Regions from separate parts of the Allobosea sp. UC22_33 genome, predicted to be linked through region 3. Evidence: predicted binding sites of a transcription regulator. Region 3 holds the regulator's gene; each other region holds the start of a gene.
The links. The regulator LexA, encoded in region 3, represses DNA repair genes until DNA is damaged. The targets are predictions, from matches to a motif close to TGTTCNNNNTGTGTTCNG.

Region 1: recA (recombinase RecA) is a predicted target of LexA. The motif match lies at 2,463-2,480, and genes of this name have one in related genera.
Region 2: ACFJGT_RS15445 (ATP-dependent helicase) is a predicted target of LexA. The motif match lies at 4,465-4,482, and genes of this name have one in related genera.

The regions. Positions count from the first base shown of each region.
Region 1 covers NZ_CP170556.1:3,084,716-3,091,134, reverse strand. Annotated here, with positions in the region: gene alaS (alanine--tRNA ligase) at 1-912, opposite strand, end outside; gene recA (recombinase RecA) at 1,294-2,379, opposite strand; gene cckA (cell cycle histidine kinase CckA) at 2,575-5,079, opposite strand; gene flhB (flagellar biosynthesis protein FlhB) at 5,152-6,219, opposite strand; gene fliR (flagellar biosynthetic protein FliR) at 6,230-6,419, opposite strand, start outside.
Region 2 covers NZ_CP170556.1:3,188,650-3,195,068, forward strand. Annotated here, with positions in the region: gene ACFJGT_RS15425 (DUF3419 family protein) at 1-876, opposite strand, end outside; gene msrB (peptide-methionine (R)-S-oxide reductase MsrB) at 1,105-1,533, shown strand; gene ACFJGT_RS15435 (acyl-CoA dehydrogenase family protein) at 1,646-3,289, opposite strand; gene ACFJGT_RS15440 (alpha/beta hydrolase) at 3,438-4,364, shown strand; gene ACFJGT_RS15445 (ATP-dependent helicase) at 4,497-6,419, shown strand, end outside.
Region 3 covers NZ_CP170556.1:2,001,375-2,007,793, reverse strand. Annotated here, with positions in the region: gene trpD (anthranilate phosphoribosyltransferase) at 1-545, shown strand, start outside; gene trpC (indole-3-glycerol phosphate synthase TrpC) at 553-1,359, shown strand; gene moaC (cyclic pyranopterin monophosphate synthase MoaC) at 1,356-1,838, shown strand; gene glp (gephyrin-like molybdotransferase Glp) at 1,838-3,049, shown strand; gene lexA (transcriptional repressor LexA) at 3,130-3,837, shown strand; gene ACFJGT_RS09510 (ComEC/Rec2 family competence protein) at 3,831-6,122, opposite strand; partial or broken gene ACFJGT_RS09505 (glutamate--tRNA ligase) at 6,182-6,419, shown strand, end outside.

The DNA.
Region 1 (6,419 bases), 1.1 Mb from region 3:
CCGGCGCAGCACATAGCCGCGGCCTTCGTTCGACGGCAGCACGCCGTCGGCGATCAGGAAGGACGCGCAGCGCAGATGGTCGGCGATGACGCGATGGCTCGCCTTCATCGGCCCGTCCGGGTCGACCGAGGTCAGGTCCGCGATGGCCATGATCAGGGCGCGGAACAGGTCGATATTGTAGTTGTCATGCGTGCCCTGAAGCACGGCCGCGATGCGCTCCAGCCCCATGCCGGTATCGATCGAGGGGCGGGGCAGGTCGGTGCGGATGCCGCCGGCCGCTTCCTCGTACTGCATGAACACGAGGTTCCAGATCTCGATGAAGCGGTCGCCGTCCTGCTCGGCCGAGCCGGGCGGGCCGCCCCAGATATGGTCGCCATGATCGTAGAAGATCTCGGAGCAGGGGCCGCAGGGGCCGGTATCGCCCATGCGCCAGAAATTGTCCGAGGTGGGGATGCGGATGATCTTGTCGTCGGTCAGGCCGGCGATCTTCTTCCAGAGCGCATGCGCCTCGTCGTCCTCGGAATAGACGGTGACCGTCAGCTTGTCCTTGGGCAGGCCGAATTCGCGCGTGACCAGCGTCCAGGCGTGGTGGATCGCCTGTTCCTTGAAATAATCGCCGAAGGAGAAATTCCCCAGCATCTCGAAGAAGGTGTGGTGGCGGGCGGTGTAGCCGACATTGTCGAGGTCGTTGTGCTTGCCGCCGGCGCGGACGCATTTCTGGGCGGTGGTGGCGCGCGAATAGGGGCGCCTCTCCTGGCCGGTGAAGACGTTCTTGAACTGCACCATGCCCGAATTGGCGAACATCAGCGTCGGGTCGTTGCGCGGCACGAGCGGGCTCGACGGCACGATCTCGTGGCCCTGGGACTTGAAGTAGTCGAGGAAGGTCGACCGGATATCGTTGACGCCGCTCATCGCTGTCTTGCGCTCTGATCTTGGGCAGGAAGCCGGGCGCGCCCGGCAGGAAGAACCGGTTCTAGTCAGGCGGTTGGCGCCTGTCCAGAAAGCCGGAGCTTTTCCGCGTTTCTGCGAAACACGGAAAAGCTCCGGTCTTTTGGTTGTCGCATTTTCTTCACGCGAACCGGTGGCCACTTCGCTTGAAAATGCTTGGGATGCAGCGCACAGCCCGCAAGGCCTTATCGGCAAACGAAAACGGGCGGCCCTAAGACCGCCCGCTTGATGGAACGTCATTCTCGGGCGGAGCGAAGCGCAGACCCGAGAATCTCCCTCAGGATAGGTCGCCTCATTCGGCCTGAGATGCTCGGTGCAAGCCCGAGCATGACGGAGTTGGTCGTCTCAGGCCTCGCCTTCGTCCAGATCGTCCGCGGTCGGGTCCGCCTGGTCGAGGATCCGGTCGGCGACGAGGCCGGAATTCTGGCGGATCGTGGCTTCGATCTTGGCGGCGAGGTCCGGGTTGGCCTTGAGGAAGGTCTTGGCGTTCTCGCGGCCCTGGCCGAGGCGCTGACTGTCGAAGGAGAACCAGGCGCCGGCCTTTTCGACCATGCCGGCCTTGACGCCGAGATCGATGAGTTCGCCGACCTTGGAGATGCCCTCGCCGAACATGATGTCGAACTCGACCTGCTTGAAGGGCGGCGCGACCTTGTTCTTGACGACCTTGACGCGGACCTGGTTGCCGGTCGCCTCGTCGCGCTCCTTCAGCGTCGAGACGCGACGGATGTCGAGGCGCACCGAGGCATAGAACTTGAGCGCGTTGCCGCCGGTCGTGGTCTCGGGCGAGCCGTACATCACGCCGATCTTCATGCGGATCTGGTTGATGAAGATGACCATGCAGTTCGAGCGCGAGATCGAGGCGGTGAGCTTGCGCAGGGCCTGGCTCATCAGGCGGGCCTGGAGGCCCGGCTGGACATCGCCCATCTCGCCCTCGATCTCGGCGCGGGGCGTCAGCGCGGCGACCGAGTCGACCACGAGCACGTCGATCGCACCGGAGCGGACGAGCGTGTCGGTGATCTCCAGCGCCTGCTCGCCGGTATCGGGCTGCGAGATCAGGAGGTCGTCGAGATTGACGCCGAGCTTGCGGGCATAGACCGGATCGAGCGCGTGCTCGGCATCGACGAAGGCGCAGACGCCGCCCTTCTTCTGGGCTTCGGCGATGGTGTGGAGCGCCAGCGTGGTCTTGCCCGAGGATTCCGGCCCGTAGATCTCGACGACGCGGCCCCTGGGCAGGCCGCCGACACCGAGCGCAATATCGAGCCCGAGCGAACCGGTCGAAATCGTCTCGATCTCGATCGACGGCGAATTCTTGCCGAGCCGCATGATCGAGCCCTTGCCGAAGGCGCGCTCGATCTGGGAGAGCGCTGCATCCAGCGCCTTAGCCTTGTCCATCGAGGAGCCTTCCACGAGTTTGAGATTCGCCTGATTCACGGTTCGGGCTCCTTATGGCAGGGCGAGGGGGACATCTCAATGCGTCTTGACATGGAGATGGTCACGCTTTGTTCTGGCCCGCAAGTTCTTTTTTTGTTCTCGGTGTCAGTTTCTGTCAGGAGGCGTGTCAGGAGTTGTCACAACCAGGTCGGCGCAGCGGAGCACGGCATCCGAATTGCCCGGGCGCCGCCCGTTTCAGCCCATCGCCGCCTTCACCGTCTCGACGAGCTGCTTCATCGTGAAGGGCTTGGGCAGGAAGTGGAATTCCTCGCCCTCGGGCAGGTTCTTACGGAAGGCTTCCTCGGCGTAGCCGGAGACGAAGACGACCTTGGTGTTCGGGTTGCGCTTGCGCAATTCGCCGAGCAGCGTCGGGCCGTCCATTTCCGGCATCACCACGTCGGAGACGACGAGGTCGATCTTGCCGTCGTTCTGCAGGAAGAGGTCGAGCGCCTCGACGCCCGAGGCCGCCTCGTGGACGGTGTAGCCGCGCGAGATGAGCATGCGCGCGTTGAGCGCCCGCACCGCATCCTCGTCCTCGACCAGCAGGATGACGCCCGCGCCGGTATGGTCGGCGGCGAGCTTCTTCGGCGCCTCCTTGGCGGCGGCTTCGGCGGCGATCTCCTCCTGGCTCGGCACATGGCGCGGCAGGAAGATCTGGAAGGCCGTGCCCTTGCCGATGGTCGAGTCGACGAAGACATAGCCGCCGGTCTGCTTGACGATGCCGTAGACCATGGAGAGGCCGAGGCCGGTGCCCTTGCCGACCTCCTTGGTGGTGAAGAAGGGCTCGAAGATCTTGTCGAGATGCTCCTGCGGGATGCCGGTGCCGGTATCCTCGACTTCCAGCAGCACATAGTCGTCGGTCGGCAGGGCTTCGTGGCCGAAGGAGGCGCAGTCCTCGCGGGTGACGTTGCGGGTCCGCACCGCGAGCTTGCCGCCGTTCGGCATGGCGTCGCGGGCGTTGACGGCGAGGTTGACGATGACCTGTTCGAGCTGGCCGAGATCGGCCTTGACCGGCCAGAGGTCGCGGCCCTGGCGGACGTCGAGCGTGACCTTGTCGGCGACGACGCGCTTCAGCATCAGCGAGAGATCGGAGAGCACCTCGCCGAGTTCCAGCACCTGCGGACGCAGGGTCTGGCGGCGCGAGAAGGCGAGCAGTTGCCGTACCAGCGCCGCGGCGCGGTAAGCGTTCTGCTTGATCTGCATGATGTCCGGGAAGGACGGGTCGGTCGGCCGGTGGCTCGCCAGCAGGAACTCGGAGGCGTTGATGATGACCTGCAGCACGTTGTTGAAATCGTGCGCGATGCCGCCGGCGAGCTGTCCCACCGCCTGCATCTTGCCGGCCTGGTCCATGTTGTCGCGCAGCTTGCGCTCGGCCGTGGTTTCCAGCGCGTAGACGATGGCGCGCTCGCCATCGCCGCCCTCGGTGCTGGCGACGGGGGTGAGGTAGAGCTTGGCGGAGCGGCCATCCTCGCCGGCAAGCGCGAGGTCGAGCGGGGCACCGCCCGAGCGGCCGGCGACGACCTCAGCCAGCGCCTGGTCGAGGCCGGCACCGGAGGCGACGAGATCGTGGATGGTGCGCGGCCGCAGACCCGCCGGGATCAGGCGGGCGAAGGCCGCGTTGGAGTGCAAGATGGCGCCGGCCTCGTCGACGGTCGCGATCGCCATCGGCGTCGAATGGAAGAAGCGGGCGAAGCGGACTTCGGCATCGCTGCCGCCATCTGAACCGGCCTCGCCGGCCGTGCGGTTGAGAACGAGGGTACGCGAGGGGCCGGCGCGGCCGTCCTGGCCGAAGGCGACCTGATGGTGGAGGCGAACGGGCAGGGGCGCGCCGTTGCGGCGCTTCAGGTCGACATCGAGCACCTCGACGCGGACATCGCCGGGCTGGCCGCGGATCGCCTGGATCAGGGCGGCGGCGGAGGAGGTGCAGACATCGTCGAGATGCAGGCCGCCGGAGCCGAAGCGGGCGAGGTCGAAATCGAGCCAGCCGGAGAGGGTGGCGTTGAGATAGGAGACCTCGCCGTCGGCATCGATCGAGATGAAGCCGGCGGGCGCATGGTCGAGATAATCGATCGCGTGCTGGAGTTCCTGGAAGGCGTTCTCCTGGCGCTCGCGCTCCGGCGTGATGTCCGAAACCGACCAGAGCGTCGCGGTCGTCGCCTCGCGCCGGACGGGGGAGACGCGGACGCGGTACCAGCCGACCTCGCCGCGCCCGTTCAGGGCGGGCTCCAGGCGCACTTCCTCGACGAGGCGGCGATGCTCGCGGGCGGCGGTGGCAAGCCGGTAGATCGCCTCGGAAACGTCGGCGCGGCCGGTCAGCAGGCGGCCGACCGGCTTCAGGTCGTTGGCGCCGGTGGCGCCTGCCAGCGCGAGATAGGCCTCGTTGGCATAGACGACCTCGTTCTCGCTTTCGGTCACCACGATGCCGTCATCGGCGCGGTCGACGATCGCCTTGGTCAGGTCGTTGCGGGCGGCGCGGCCGGAAAACTGCACAAGCCCGATGGCGAAGGCGAAGAGGCCGAAGACGCCGACGACCGAGAGCAGGGCGAGCAGGCCGAGGATCAGCGGCTGCGCCCATTCATTGGCGAGGAAGCCGAGCGCGATCGCCGCGCCGACGAGCAGGGCCGCAACGAACAGGATGATCCCGATATGGCCGGGCTTGTCCGAGCGATCGATCGTGTTGGTCGCCGTGGTGCCGCTCATTGCGGTGGAGTCCGTTCCCTTGCGGCCGCGCCGAAACCGGGCGGCCAAACTTCCTTCGCATCCGTTTCGGAGTTAGGCGCGCCGGCCCTTCAGGCGCAAGACGTATCCGATGACTTCGGCGACAGCCTGATAGTGTTCGACAGGAATTTCTTCGTCGATGTCGACCGTGGCGTAGAGCGCACGCGCGAGCGGCGGATTTTCGACGATCGGCACGCGGTGCTCGCCGGCGACCTCGCGGATCTTCAGGGCGATCGTGTCGACACCCTTGGCGAGGCAGAGCGGAGCCGCCATGCCGGGCTCGTATTGCAGCGCGACGGCGAAATGGGTCGGGTTGGTGATGATCACGGTCGCCTTGGGCACTGCCGACATCATGCGCTTGCTCACGCGCTGGGCACGGATCTGGCGCAGCTTGGCCTTGACCTCTGGATTGCCTTCCGAGTTCTTGAACTCGTCCTTCATCTCCTGCTTGGTCATCTTCTGGCGCTGGTACCAAGAGAAGCGCTGCCAGCCGAAATCGCCGATGGCGATGATGGCGAAGAGGGCAAGCACCGCGCCCATCAACTGGATCGCGAGCGAGAGCGTCGCCGGCATCAGCGCCTCGACGCCCATCTGCGCGAAGCCCTCGAGCCGGTCATGCTGGCCCCAGAGCGTGAACCAGACCACCGCGCCGATCAGCGCCGTCTTGGCGAGGCCCTTGGCGAAATTGACCCAGGCCTCCTTGCCGAAGAGCCGTTTGGCGCCGGCCATCGGCGATATCCGGTTGAACTTCGGCATCAGCGGCTCGAAGGTCCAGAGCGGCTTGTGCTGGAGCATCGCGCCGGCCAGGCCCGCGCAGAGGATAAAGGCGAAGGGCAGGCCCAGCGCCATGAAGCCGGTCAGTACGCCCCGTTGCGTGATCTGCATGAAGGAGGCGCCGCCGGAGGGGACCTGATGCGCGTTCATCAGGAAGGAGCGCAGCGACAGCATCGCCTCTCGGGCCGACCAGCCGGAAGCGACCAGCAAGGCGAGCGTGAAGCCGCAGAGCACGAAGAAGGTCCCGATCTCCTGCGATTTGGGGACGTCGCCTTTCTCGGTGGCGTCGTCCAGCTTTCGCTGGGTCGGGTCTTCTGTTCTGTCTTCATTTTCGGCTTCCTCGGACATCGCGCTCCCCTCAGCCGGTGAACTGACGGAGGAAGGCGCCGAGGTCGGCGATGAAGACGCTCATCATGACGCCGAGCACGACGAGCAGGACGAGCATGCCGCCCATGATCGAGGCCGGCACCGCGAGGAAGAAGACCTGCAATTGCGGCATCATCCGCGCGAGCACGCCCAGCCCGAGATTGAACAGCAGGCCGAAGACG
Region 2 (6,419 bases), 1.2 Mb from region 3:
CACCACCGCGAAATGCCGTGGCTGGAGATAGGGCGGGAACGCCGCATCCGGCCCGTAGCCATAGCGCCGCCCGAAGGCCTGCTGGGCGAAGTAATTGTCCTTCAGGTCGAAATCGCAGGCCAGGCGCTCCAGCCGGAGCTTCAGCGCGCCGAGAATGCCGTCCTCGCCATCGGCGGCCAGCGCCTTGTACTGCGCCGGCGGAATGCCGAGCCCGTAGAGCGAGGCCGGCTGACGCACCAGCCAGCGCACCAGCCTGCGCTCGAAGACCGGCGCGAGATGCTTGTCGTAGAGCGCCCGCTGCTCTGCGAGATCGCGCGCCGCCAGCATCGCCTTGGGATTGCCGCCGAGCAATCGCGCCAGCACATGGCCGGTGCCGATGAAGCGCCCGAGCAGGCCGTAGCGATGAAACCCCTTGGCGAAGAGATTAATCCGGCGTTGCCCGTTCAGCCCCCGCCCCTCCCAGTAGCCGCGCGAGACGGCGTCGAGATGACCCGCGATCTCGCGATCGTAGAGCGCGACATTGGCGCGATCCTTCGCCCGGCCGAAGAAGCGCAGGAAATCCTCCTGCCGCTCCATTCGCGCCAGTGCCGCGAGCTTGAGCTTGCCGAGCGCGATATGGGTGGCGTTGAGATCGACCGCGCTGACCCTGATCGACGCCGCCGTCAGATAGGACAGGATGTTGCAGGAGCCGGACGCGATCGCCACGACATGGTCGCCGGCCTTGAGCTGCAGCGCCGCCATGTCGACGACCGGGTCCTCCCAGATCTGCGGATAGACCAGCCCCGAGAAGGCGCGGGCGAACAGCCATTCCAGCATGCCGGCCTTCGAGAGTGTCTTGCTGCGCCGGACGGCCTGTCCCAGGCCCGAGCTCGTCATGCGGCGGGCCGCGCGTGCCGTTTGGGTCGCCTGTTGCGTCACCGGTTTTCCTCCCTGTGCGGGTGGCCGGGCTGCTAGAGGAGTCGCGTGACGGTCCGGTGACGGCCGGCACGGCTTCGTGAAAGCGGGAGCGCCGGGTGGGGCTGAAATCCGGCGCGCAAAGCCCCATATTGGCGGCACGAAAACCGATGAGGCGCTCCCGCCAGGAAGGAGATCGCAATGGGTCTGATGAGCATGTTCGGAGCCGAGAAGAAGCAGGACGAGTCCTTCCCCTTCCAGCTCACCGACGCCGAATGGCGCGCGCGGCTGACGCCGGAGCAATATCGCATCCTGCGCGGCCACGGCACCGAGCGCGCCGGGTCCTGTGCGCTCAACTACGAGAAGCGCGCCGGCACCTTTTCCTGCGCTGGCTGCGGCCAGAAGCTGTTCAAGTCCGGCAAGAAATTCGAGAGCGGCACCGGCTGGCCGAGCTTCGACCAGCCTTTGGAAGGCTCGGTCGGCACCACCGAAGACCGCAGCTACGGCATGCTCCGCGTCGAGGTGCACTGCGCCAATTGCGGCGGCCATCTCGGCCACGTCTTCCCGGACGGCCCGCCGCCGACCGGCCTGCGCTACTGCATCAATGGCGAGGCGATGACGTTCGAGCCTGAAGCCTAGCGAAGCCACACTGTCATGGTCGGGCTTGTCCCGACCATCCACGTCTTCATCCATCGAAGGTCGCGTTCAAGACGTTGATGCTCGCCACAAGGGCGAGCATGACGACAGCGCTCTATGAAACCGCCGGCACCGCCCGCCGCGCCAGCGCCGCAGCATCGACACTCAGCGGCAAATCCCCGAATTGCCCCGACCAGCCGTCGCCCAGCCGCGTCGCGATGAAGGCATCCGCCACTGCGGCCGGCGCATGCCGCAGCAGCAACGAGCCCTGCAGCATCAACGCCAGCCTCTCCGTCAACCGGCGCGCCTGCCCCTCGTTGCGCATCATCTCCGGCAACGCACCCTCCAGCCGTTTCAGCGCCGCATCGTAGCGCCGGTCCGCGCCCGCAGCCGCCATCAGCTCTGCCCGTAGCACGTCGACCGCTCCTTCCTCGCGCGCCAGCGAACGCAGCACGTCGAGGCAGATGACATTGCCCGAGCCCTCCCAGATCGCGTTGAGCGGCGCCTCCCGATAGAGCCGCGCCATCGGGTTCTCCTCGATGAAGCCGTTGCCGCCATGGCATTCCAGCGCCTCGGTGACGACCGCAGGCGCGCGCCGCGTGATCCAGTATTTCGCGATCGGCGCCCCGACCCGCGCCAGCAGGCGCTCGCTCGCAGACTCATCCTGCCGGTCGAGCGCCGCGAACAGCCGGAAGGCGAGCCAGGCCGCGGCCTCCGCCTCGATCGCGATATCGGCCAGCACGTTCTGCATGATCGGCTGGTCGATCAGCGCCTTCTGGAAGGCGCGGCGATGCTGCGCGTGATGCGCCGCCAGCGACACCGCCATCCGCATCAGCCCGGAGGATGCCGCCGCGATATCGAGCCGCGAATTATGGTTCATCGACAGCCCGGTTCGGATGCCGCGGCCGGGCTCGCCGATCAGATGACCGATCGCGCCCCTGAACTCGACCTCGGAAGAAGCGTTCGAGCGGTTGCCGACCTTGTCCTTCAAGCGTTGGATCGCCACGCCGTTGCGGGCACCATCCGGCAGCCAGCCGGGCACGACGAAGCAGGAGATGCCCTCGCCCGTCCGCGCCAGCGTCAGGAACACGTCGGAATGCGGCACCGAGAAGAACCACTTCCGCCCATGCAGCGAGAAAGTGCCGTCACGATTGTCCTCGGCCACGGTTTGCGTCTGGCGCAGATCCGAACCGCCCTGCGTCTCCGTCATCGCCGTGCCGACGGTCGCGCCCGTCTTCAGATGCGCCGCCCCCTGCCGCGTATCGTAGCGGTTCGACGTGACGAGCGCCCCCCACTGCGCCCACAGCCCCGCATCCTGCTGCAGCACCGGCACGGCGGCATAGGTCATGCTGATCGGGCAGCAGATGCCGCTCTCGGCGCCGTACCAGAGATATTGCAAGGCAGCCCGCGCCACTTGCGCACCGGGCTCCGGCCGGTTCCAGGCCAGCGCATGCGTCTCCTGCCCGATGGCGAGCCCCATCAGCTCGTGCCAGGCCGGGTGGAAGGCGATCTCGTCGATCCGGTTGCCGAAGCGATCGAAGGCCCGGAGTTCCGGCGTGTAACGATTGGCGAGCCAGGCCAGCTCCTGCACCCGCGCCGAACCGACCGTCCGCCCCGCCTCATGCAGGCGCTCGCGCGCCCAGTCGGCGCCGAAGGCCGAGACGATATCCGGCAGCACCGGATCGGCGGCGAAGGCGTCATAACCGGCCAGCACCGGCACCTGATTGGTCACCTGATCGGCGTGCGACATCTGAGCCATGGCCTTCCCTCCGATCAGCGAACCGCTCTGCCGTTAACCACCAGACTATGCCGGCATCCGCCGATTGCGAATCCGCCCGATTGCTGCCCGAGTTCCTGCCTCACCTCGCCCCGCGCGCTGCGATCGGCGCGTGACGACGGAGATCCCCGTGCTGCAACGCCTTCCGAATGCCCTGCTGATTGCCCTCATCGCCGGCCTCAGTGTCTCCGTCGCTCCTGCGCACGCCCAGATTCAAGCCGTTCCGAAGGTTCAGCCGGGCGAAGGCCGCCCGTACCAGATCCCCGACAGCGAGGTCTGGGATGTGCCCGATCCGGTCTCGCGCCGCGGCTATCAGGTTTTCGTCGCCTTGCCGCCCTCCTATGCGAAGGAGCCGCAGCGACGTTACCCCGTGCTCTACGTCACCGACGCCGACTACGCCTTCCCGATCATCCGCCAGATCAATCGCCGCCTGAACCTCGATGGTCCCAAGGTGGAGGAGTTCATCCTGGTCGGGCTATCCTATGCCAAGGGCGAGGATGGCGCGGTCAGCCGCCGGCGCGACTACACCCCCACGCCGAACGGGCCGAGCTCGGCGCCGGCCGGCGCGGTTCACGGCGAGGGACCGGCCTACCAGACCTACCTGCGCGATCAGGTGAAGCCGTTCATCACCGCCCGCTATCGGACCGATCCCGCCAGAGCGCTCTTTCTCGGCCACTCCTACGGCTCCCTGCTGGGCGCGCAGATCCTGTTCACCGAGCCCAACCTATTCAGCGGCTATATCCTCGGCAGCCCTTCGCTCTGGTACGACAAGCGCCACACTCTGGAACTGGAGACACGCTACGCCGCCCGGAACAGCGACCTGAAAGCCAAGATCTATCTCTATGTCGGCGCCCATGAGGCACTGCGCAAAGGCGACCGGCGCTACAGCCAGACGGTCGACATGGTCGCCGACAACCGGGCGCTGGAGACGGCATTGCGCGGCCGGAAATACCCGAGCTTGAATCTGAAGTCGGTCGTCCTCGACGATGAGGATCACCTCACCGTCGCGCCGCGCGGCTTCACGCAGGGCCTGAAATACCTGCTGCCGGCGCGCTGACCCGGCAAGCGGGAGGATGCTGCCACCTCCCTGTGGAACGGGCTGTAAAATGATCGCTCCGGCAGGGCGCAATCCTGACAGCGACGCCCTATATTCGCCGGAGAACGAATCACGCACGAGCAGCGCACACCCTTGTCCGACGCAGACCCCTTTTCCGCTCCTCCGCCCCGCCCCGGCGGGCTCGCCGCGCGCGCTGCCGCGCAGCCGGCGGCCGGCTATCTCGCGGGTCTCAACCCGGAGCAGCGCCAGGCGGTCGAGGCGACGGACGGCCCAGTCCTGGTGCTGGCCGGAGCCGGCACCGGCAAGACCCGCGTGCTCACCACCCGCATCGGCCATCTGATCTCGACCAGCCGCGCCTACCCTTCCCAGATCCTCGCCGTCACCTTCACCAACAAGGCGGCGCGCGAGATGAAGGAGCGCGTCGCTCATCTCGTCGGCCCGGTCGCCGAGGGCATGCCATGGCTCGGCACCTTCCACTCGATCTCGGCCAAGCTCCTGCGCCGCCACGCCGAATTGCTCGACCTGCGCAGCGATTTCACCATCCTCGACACCGACGACCAGATCCGCCTGATGAAGCAGGTTATCCAGGCCGAGGGCATCGACGAGAAGCGCTGGCCCGGCCGGATGCTGGCGGGCTTCATCGATAGCTGGAAGAACCGCGGCCTCTCCCCCAAGGACGTTCCCGCCGGCGAGGCCGCCGTCTTCGCCAACGGCAAGGGCGGCAAGCTCTATGCCGCCTATCAGGAGCGGCTCAAGGCTCTGAACGCCGTCGATTTCGGCGATCTGCTGCTGCATTGCCTGACGCTGTTCCGCGACTATCCGGACGTGCTCCAGACCTATCACGACCGCTTCCGCTACATCCTGGTCGACGAGTACCAGGACACCAACACGGCGCAGTATCTCTGGCTGAGGCTTCTCGCCCAGGGCCGTCGCAACATCTGCTGCGTCGGCGACGACGACCAGTCGATCTATGGCTGGCGCGGCGCCGAGGTCGACAACATCCTGCGCTTCGAGCACGATTTTCCCGGCGCAACCGTAATCCGGCTGGAGCGCAACTACCGCTCGACCGGCCATATCCTCGCCACCGCCTCCAAGCTGATCGCCCGCAACGAGGGGCGCCTCGGCAAGACCTTGCGCACCGAGGACGCACTCGGCGAGAAGGTCACCATCACCGGCGCCTGGGACAGCCAGGAAGAGGCCCGCCTGATCTCCGACGAGATCGAGGCGATGCAATCGAAGAAGCACAACCTCGCCGAGGTCGCGGTGCTCGTGCGCATCTCCGCCCAGATGCGCGAGATCGAGGAGCGCTTCGTCCAGGCCGGCGTGCCCTATCGCGTCATCGGCGGCCCGCGCTTCTATGAACGCGCCGAAATCCGCGACGCGCTGGCCTATCTGCGCTGCGTGGTGTCGCCGACCGACGATCTCGCCTTCGAGCGCATCGTCAACGTGCCCAAGCGCGGCCTCGGCGACGCGACCGTCCAGCTCCTGCACAACCATGCCCGCGCCACCGGCTTCTCGCTGATGCAGTCGGCCCGTGCCGCCGTCGAGAGCGACGAATTGAAGCCCAAGGCGCGCACGGCGCTCCGCGAGCTGGTCGATGCCTTCGGCCGCTGGTCCGCCCGCGCCGAGCACATGCCGCAGGGCGAGCTCGCCGAGCTGGTGCTGGAAGAGTCCGGCTATACCGAGATGTGGAAGAAGGACCGCTCGGCCGATGCCGCAGGGCGCCTTGAAAACCTCAAGGAACTCGTCCGCTCGCTGGATGAGTTCCCCGACCTGCCGGCCTTCCTCGAACACGTCTCGCTGGTCATGGATGTCGGCGACGGCGAGGCCGAAGCGCGCGTCTCGATCATGACGTTGCATGCCGCCAAGGGGCTGGAATTCGACACGGTCTTCCTGCCCGGCTGGGAGGAAGGGCTGTTCCCGAACCAGCGCGCGCTCGACGAGAGTGGCCGCGCCGGACTGGAGGAGGAGCGCCGCCTCGCCCATGTCGGCCTCACCCGCGCCCGCAAGAAGCTGAAGCTCTATTTCGCCTCGAACCGGCGCATCCACGGCCTC
Region 3 (6,419 bases):
ACGCCTCGATGCGCCATGTCGCGCCGGTGCGCACCGAGCTCGGCACGCGCACGATCTTCAACCTGCTCGGCCCGCTCTCCAACCCGGCCGGGGCCAAGCGCCAGCTGATCGGCGCCTTCTCCGAGACCTGGCTGGAGCCGATGGTCAAGGTGCTCGCCTCCTTCGGCTCGACCCGTGTCTGGGCCGTGCATGGCTCCGACGGGCTCGACGAAATCACCACCACCGGCCCAACCCGCGTCGTCTCGCTGGAGAACGGCAAGATCGAAAGCTTCTCGATCAGCCCGGCCGATGTCGGTCTCGAGCCGGCCAAGCCCGAGGTGCTGCGCGGCGGCACGCCGGAAGAGAATGCGGCGGCGCTGAACGCCGCGCTCGCCGGAGAGAAGACCGGATTCCGCGATATCGCCGCCTTCAATGCGGCTGCGGCGCTGCTCATCGCCGGCAAGGCCGGGGATCTGAAGGACGGCTTCGCCCAGGCGACGGCCGCGCTCGATTCGGGCAAGGCCAGGGCGACGCTCGCCGCGCTCGTCAAAGCCTCGAACGCGTGAGGCCGGCATGACCGATATCCTCGCGAAGATCGAAGCCTATAAGCGGCGGGAGATCGCGGCTGCGAAAGCCGCGGTGCCGCAGGCCGAAATCGAACGCCGGGCCCACGCGGCTTCCAAGCCGCGCGGCTTTGCCGATGCGCTTGCCAGCAAGCTCGCACAGGGCTCACCCGCGCTGATCGCCGAAATCAAGAAGGCGAGCCCCTCCAAGGGCCTGATCCGCGCCGATTTCGACCCGCCCTCGCTCGCCCGCGCCTATGCGGCCGGCGGCGCGGCCTGTCTCTCCGTCCTGACCGACGCGCCCTCCTTCCAGGGCCAGCCGGACTTCCTGACGCAGGCGCGCGAGGCCGCCGGCCTGCCGGCGCTGCGCAAGGATTTCCTCTACGAGCCCTATCAGGTCTACGAGGCCCGCGCCTGGGGCGCCGACTGCATCCTGATCATCATGGCCGGCGTCGACGACGCTACCGCCAGGGCGCTGAACGAGACCGCGCAAGAGCTCGGCATGGACGTGCTCGTCGAGGTCCATGACGATGCCGAGCTCGACCGGGCGCTCAAGCTCGAAAGCCGCCTGCTCGGCATCAACAACCGCGACCTGCGCAGCTTCAATGTCGATCTCGCGGTGACCGAGCGGCTGGCGCCGCGCGTACCGGCTGACCGGATCGTGATCAGCGAGAGCGGCATCTTCACCCATGCCGACATCGCCCGACTCAACACGATCGGCGTCAACAGCTTCCTCGTCGGCGAAAGCCTAATGCGGCAGGCCGACGTCACCGCCGCGACGCAGGCGCTGCTCACGGGCAAGGCCGTCGCGGCGTGAGCAAGCTCAGCCATCTCGACGCCCAAGGCCAGGCGCATATGGTCGATGTCGGCGACAAGGCCGAGACGACCCGCATGGCAATCGCCGAAGGCCAAGTGGTGATGGCGCCGGAGACGATCGCGATCGTGCGCGAGGGCAATGCCAAGAAGGGCGACGTGCTCGGCACCGCGCGCCTCGCCGGCATCATGGCGGCGAAGCGCACGCATGAACTGATCCCGCTCTGCCACCCGCTGCTGCTGAGCAAGATCGCCGTCGACCTGGAGATCGACGAGGCCTTGCCGGGCGTGCGCGTGCGCGCCGAGGTCAAGATGAAAGGCCAGACCGGGGTCGAGATGGAAGCGCTGACCGCCGTCTCGGTCGCCTGTCTGACGGTCTATGACATGGTCAAGGCCGTCGACCGGGCGATGCGGATCGAGAACATCCGCCTGCTGCACAAGTCCGGCGGCCAGTCCGGCGATTACGAGGCTAAGCAGGTCTGATGGCGCTCACCCCGGTCCCCGTCGCGCGCAAGGCGCTGCTCGACAGCATTCCGGGGCCGACCGGGGCGGAAACCCAGCCGCTGGCGCAATGCGCCTGGCGGGTGCTGGCCAATGAGGTCAAGGCGCTGCGCACGCATCCGCCCTTCGCGAACTCGGCCATGGACGGCTATGCCGTGCGTGGCGACGAGATGGCGGAAGGCGTCTCGCTGACAGTCATCGGCGAATCCGCCGCCGGCCGGGCCTATGAAGGCACGGTCGGGCCGGGACAGGCGGTGCGCATCTTCACGGGCGCGCCGATGCCGGAGGGCGCCGACACGATCCTGATGCAGGAAGATGCGGACGGTGTCGGCAGCCCTGTGATCCGCGTGCGTGTGCCGCCGGCCAAGGGCAAGTTCCTGCGTGCCGCCGGGCTCGATTTCCACGAAGGCGACGTGCTGCTGCAAGCCGGGCGCGTGCTCGACAGCGCAGCGCTCGGGCTTGCCGCCGCGATGGGGCATCCGAACCTGCCCGTCCGGCGCAAGCCGCGCGTCGCGATCCTCGCCACCGGCGACGAGCTGGTGGCGCCGGGCGAGCCCGTCGGCCGCGACCAGATCGTCGCCTCGAATTCGTTCTCGCTCGCCGCTCTGGTCGAGAAAGCCGGCGGCACCGTGCTCGATCTCGGCATCGCTCGCGACGACCATGCCGACCTTGCTGCGAAAATCGAACAAGCCCGCGCCGCCGATGCCGATGTGCTGATCACGCTGGGCGGCGCCTCGGTCGGCGCGCATGACCTCGTGCAGGAAGCCCTGACGCGGGCCGGCATGGCGCTCGGCTTCTGGAAGATCGCGATGCGGCCGGGCAAGCCGATGATGACCGGGCGGCTCGGCCGCATGGTCGTGGTAGGCTTACCCGGTAATCCGGTGTCCTCGATCGTCTGCGGCCATCTCTTCGTGCTGCCCTTGATCGAGGCGCTGCTCGGCATCACTGAGGCCGATCGCGACCGCAGCGTCCCCGCCATTCTCGGCCGCGACATGCCCGGCAATGACGAGCGCGAGGACTATCTGCGTTCGGAGCTGGCGCTGACGCCGGAAGGCTGGGTGGCGACACCCTTCGATCGCCAGGATTCCTCGATGCTCGGCACATTGGCCCGGGCGCAGGCCCTGACGATCCGCCCGGCCCATGCCGCTCCGGCCAGGAAGGGCGCCCCCTGCCGGATCCTGCCCTTGCGGTAGCGGCTTGCGGAACACAAGCAGAACGCGTATGGTGTTCGTGCTTTGTTTCGAATCTGCGCATTGAGGGGCTGGCGGCGACCATGCTGACACGCAAGCAACATGAACTCCTGCGCTTCATTCAGGAACGCTTGCGCGAAAGTGGCGTGCCGCCCTCTTTCGACGAGATGAAGGACGCGCTCGACCTGCGCTCGAAATCCGGCATTCACCGCCTGATCATGGCGCTGGAAGAGCGCGGCTTCATCCGCCGCCTGCCGAACCGGGCACGCGCGCTCGAGGTCATCAAGATGCCGGACGGGCTCGGCGCGCCGCAGGCTCGCCCCCGTTTCAGCCCGGCCATCGTCCAGGGCGGCCTCGGCTCACAGCCGAGCGTCGCCAAGCCGCGCCCTGTCGAGGATGACAACCGGCATTCCATCGCCATTCCGGTCATGGGCCGGATCGCGGCGGGCACGCCGATCGCGGCGATCCAGAGCCGCAGTCATACCGTCTCGCTGCCGCCGGACATGCTCGGCTCCGGCGAGCATTACGCACTGGAAGTGCGCGGCGATTCGATGGTCGAGGCCGGCATTCTCGACGGCGACACCGTCGTCATCCGCAAACAGGACACCGCCAATACCGGCGATATCGTCGTGGCGCTGATCGACGACGAGGAAGCGACCTTGAAGCGCCTGCGCAAGCGCGGCTCCTCGATCGCGCTCGAGGCCGCGAACCCGGCCTACGAGACCCGCGTGCTCGGCCCGGACCGGGTCAAGATCCAGGGGCGCCTCGTCAACCTGATGCGGCGTTACTGAAGGCGCTCGGTATCGGCCTCGGCTTCGGTATCGACGGCCGGTGCCGGCGGCGCGATGGCAGGCTGATTGGCGGGGCGCGTCGTTGGCTCGGCCGGACGGCGTTCGCGCCGGCGGGTCCACGGGCGGTCGGCCGCGTTCGGCTCGGAGACATGGCTGCTCCAGCCCGATGCCGTGCGGTAGAGCGAGGTTGCGCCGTCGCGCGTGAGCGCCATGCGCTCGACGAGCCGGGCCTTGCAGGCCCCGCTCCAGGGGATGGCGGTAACGACGAGATCGGCCCGCTGGCAATCCTCGATGATGGCCAGGCGCTCTCGCGTATAGGAGACCGTGCGCTTGTCGGCGGTCTGCGCGACGCAAGCCAGCCGGTCGCAGGCGATGCCGGTGCGCAATGTCGGATCATCGGGCGAGCGGCTGTCGCCATCGGCGGCGAGCCATTGCTGCAGGACGAAACGGCTGGGCTTGCCCGCCACAACGAGGCGCCCGTCCGGGCCGCGTACCGCCAGCCCCGAGCCGTCGCGCTCGATCAGGATTTCCGGTCGCTCCGGCTTGCCGGCAATGGCCACGCCGCCGATCAAGGGCAAGACGGCCAGCCAGCGCCAGGCCGTGGTCCAGAGCGTCAGCCAGAGCAAGGTCACCGCGAAGCAGCCCAGCACGCCTGAGCCGAAGGCCGCGACCGTCACGGTGGAGTGGTCGATGGTCGCAACCCAGTGCGCGACCTTCAGTACGACGTCGGAGGCCAGCCCCATCAAGGCCCAGGCGGGCCAGTCCAGCCCGAACGGGTAGGCGAGCACGCCGAACACCGCCGCCGGCATCACGAAGAGCGAGACGAAGGGCAGCGCCATGGCGTTGCCGAGCAGGCCGAACGGATTGAAGATCTGGAAGTGGTAGGCGCCGAATGGCGCGGTCGCGGCCGTCGCCAGCATCGTGGTGACGAGGATGCCGAGCGCCGCCGTCCAGATCGGCCCGAGCGGCCAGGGCAATGCCGACGGCGGCTCGCTGCGGTCTCGCCTCTCCCAGCGCTCGGCGAAGGCGATCAAGGCAGCGACTGCGCCGAAGGACATCTGGAAACTCGGCCCGAGCAGCGCCTCCGGCTCGCGCAGCAGCACGATGATGGCGGCGAGCGCGAGATTGCGCATGCTGAGCGCGGCGCGATCGACCAGGATCGCGCCGAGCATGACCAGCGTCATGATCAGCGAGCGCTCCGTCGCGACATCGCTGCCCGAGAAGATGCAATAGCCTGTCGCGCCGATCATGGCGGCCACCGCCGCGATCTTCTTGACCGGCCAATGCAGCGCGACCGTCTGCGAGAGGGCCAAAAGTGCGCGGACAAGCCAGAAGATCGTGCCGGCGGCGAGCACCATGTGCAGGCCGGAGATCGAGACGATGTGGTAGATGCCGGCGGCGCGCAGGTCGTTGTTCGTGGCTTCGGTGATCAGGCCGCGCTTGCCGGTGACGAGCGCGGCGGCGACCGCACCGCCCTGCCCGCCGCCGACCTCAGCGATGCGTTTGGTCAAGGCATTGCGGGCGCGATCGATCATCACGTCGATCGCGAGGCGCGTCGGCATCGGAAAGGGCGCCGGCGCAAGCGCGATCTTGCCGGAGATGCTGCCGACCGCGCCGATCCCGCGGAAGAAGGCGTCGCGGCCGAAATCGTAACCGCCCGCCCGCGCTGGTCCGGGCGGCGGCAGCAGGCGCGCGGTCGCGACGATATGATCGCCCGGCGCCACCGAGCCCTGCCGGATATTGACCCGGACCCGCTTCGGCCTTTCGCCGGCCGGAACATTGGCGAGATCGGTCACCAGCAGCACGAGCCGCGCGCCCTTGTCGCGGGCTTCGACGCTCTCGACGAAGCCCGTCACCTTGCCGATACGAGGCCGCTCCAGCATGGGGGCGCCGATATCGGCCGTGCGCCAGACCCCGGCAGCGAAGCCCGCGAAGGCGGCGGCCGCAGCGAGGCAGGCCATCGATGCGACCGGGCGCATCCGCATGACGAAGGCCGCCGTGCCGCTCAGGGCAAGGCCGAGCAGCGGCGCCCACAATGCCGGCTCACGATCGGCCGTGAAATAAAGCAAGATGCCGACGCCCATCGCGATCGGCAGCCAGAGGAAGGGGCGGCGCCGCTCCACCTCCAGCGCGAAGCCCCGCTGGAGATGCAGCCAAAGCTGCCGAAGATGGGGCTGAAGGCTTCCGGCCAGCGGCACCAGAACACCGAAGCGAGCCGGCAAGGCATCGGCGCGGGCGCCGCGCCGGCCTCGTCCCAGCTCTTGCCCCGGCGGTGCCGGCTGCATCGCCCCCTGCTCCCCCTGCCGGCGCTGCGATTTGACCGCTTAACCTTTCCGGCCAAGCCATGTTACAGGGCGCGCGCCGGTTGTCATGTCACGACTTGTGTCATGTCAGAACTTGGCACCTTTCCCTGTCTTGCCCCGGACGGCCCCGTGCCGCCCGGTCGGAGTTTCCTCCCATGAGCAACGCCGTCGTCACGCGCTTTGCGCCCTCGCCCACCGGATTCCTGCATATCGGCGGAGCCCGGACCGCGCTGTTCAACTGGCTCTATGCCCGCCGGCAAGGCGGCAAGATGCTGCTGC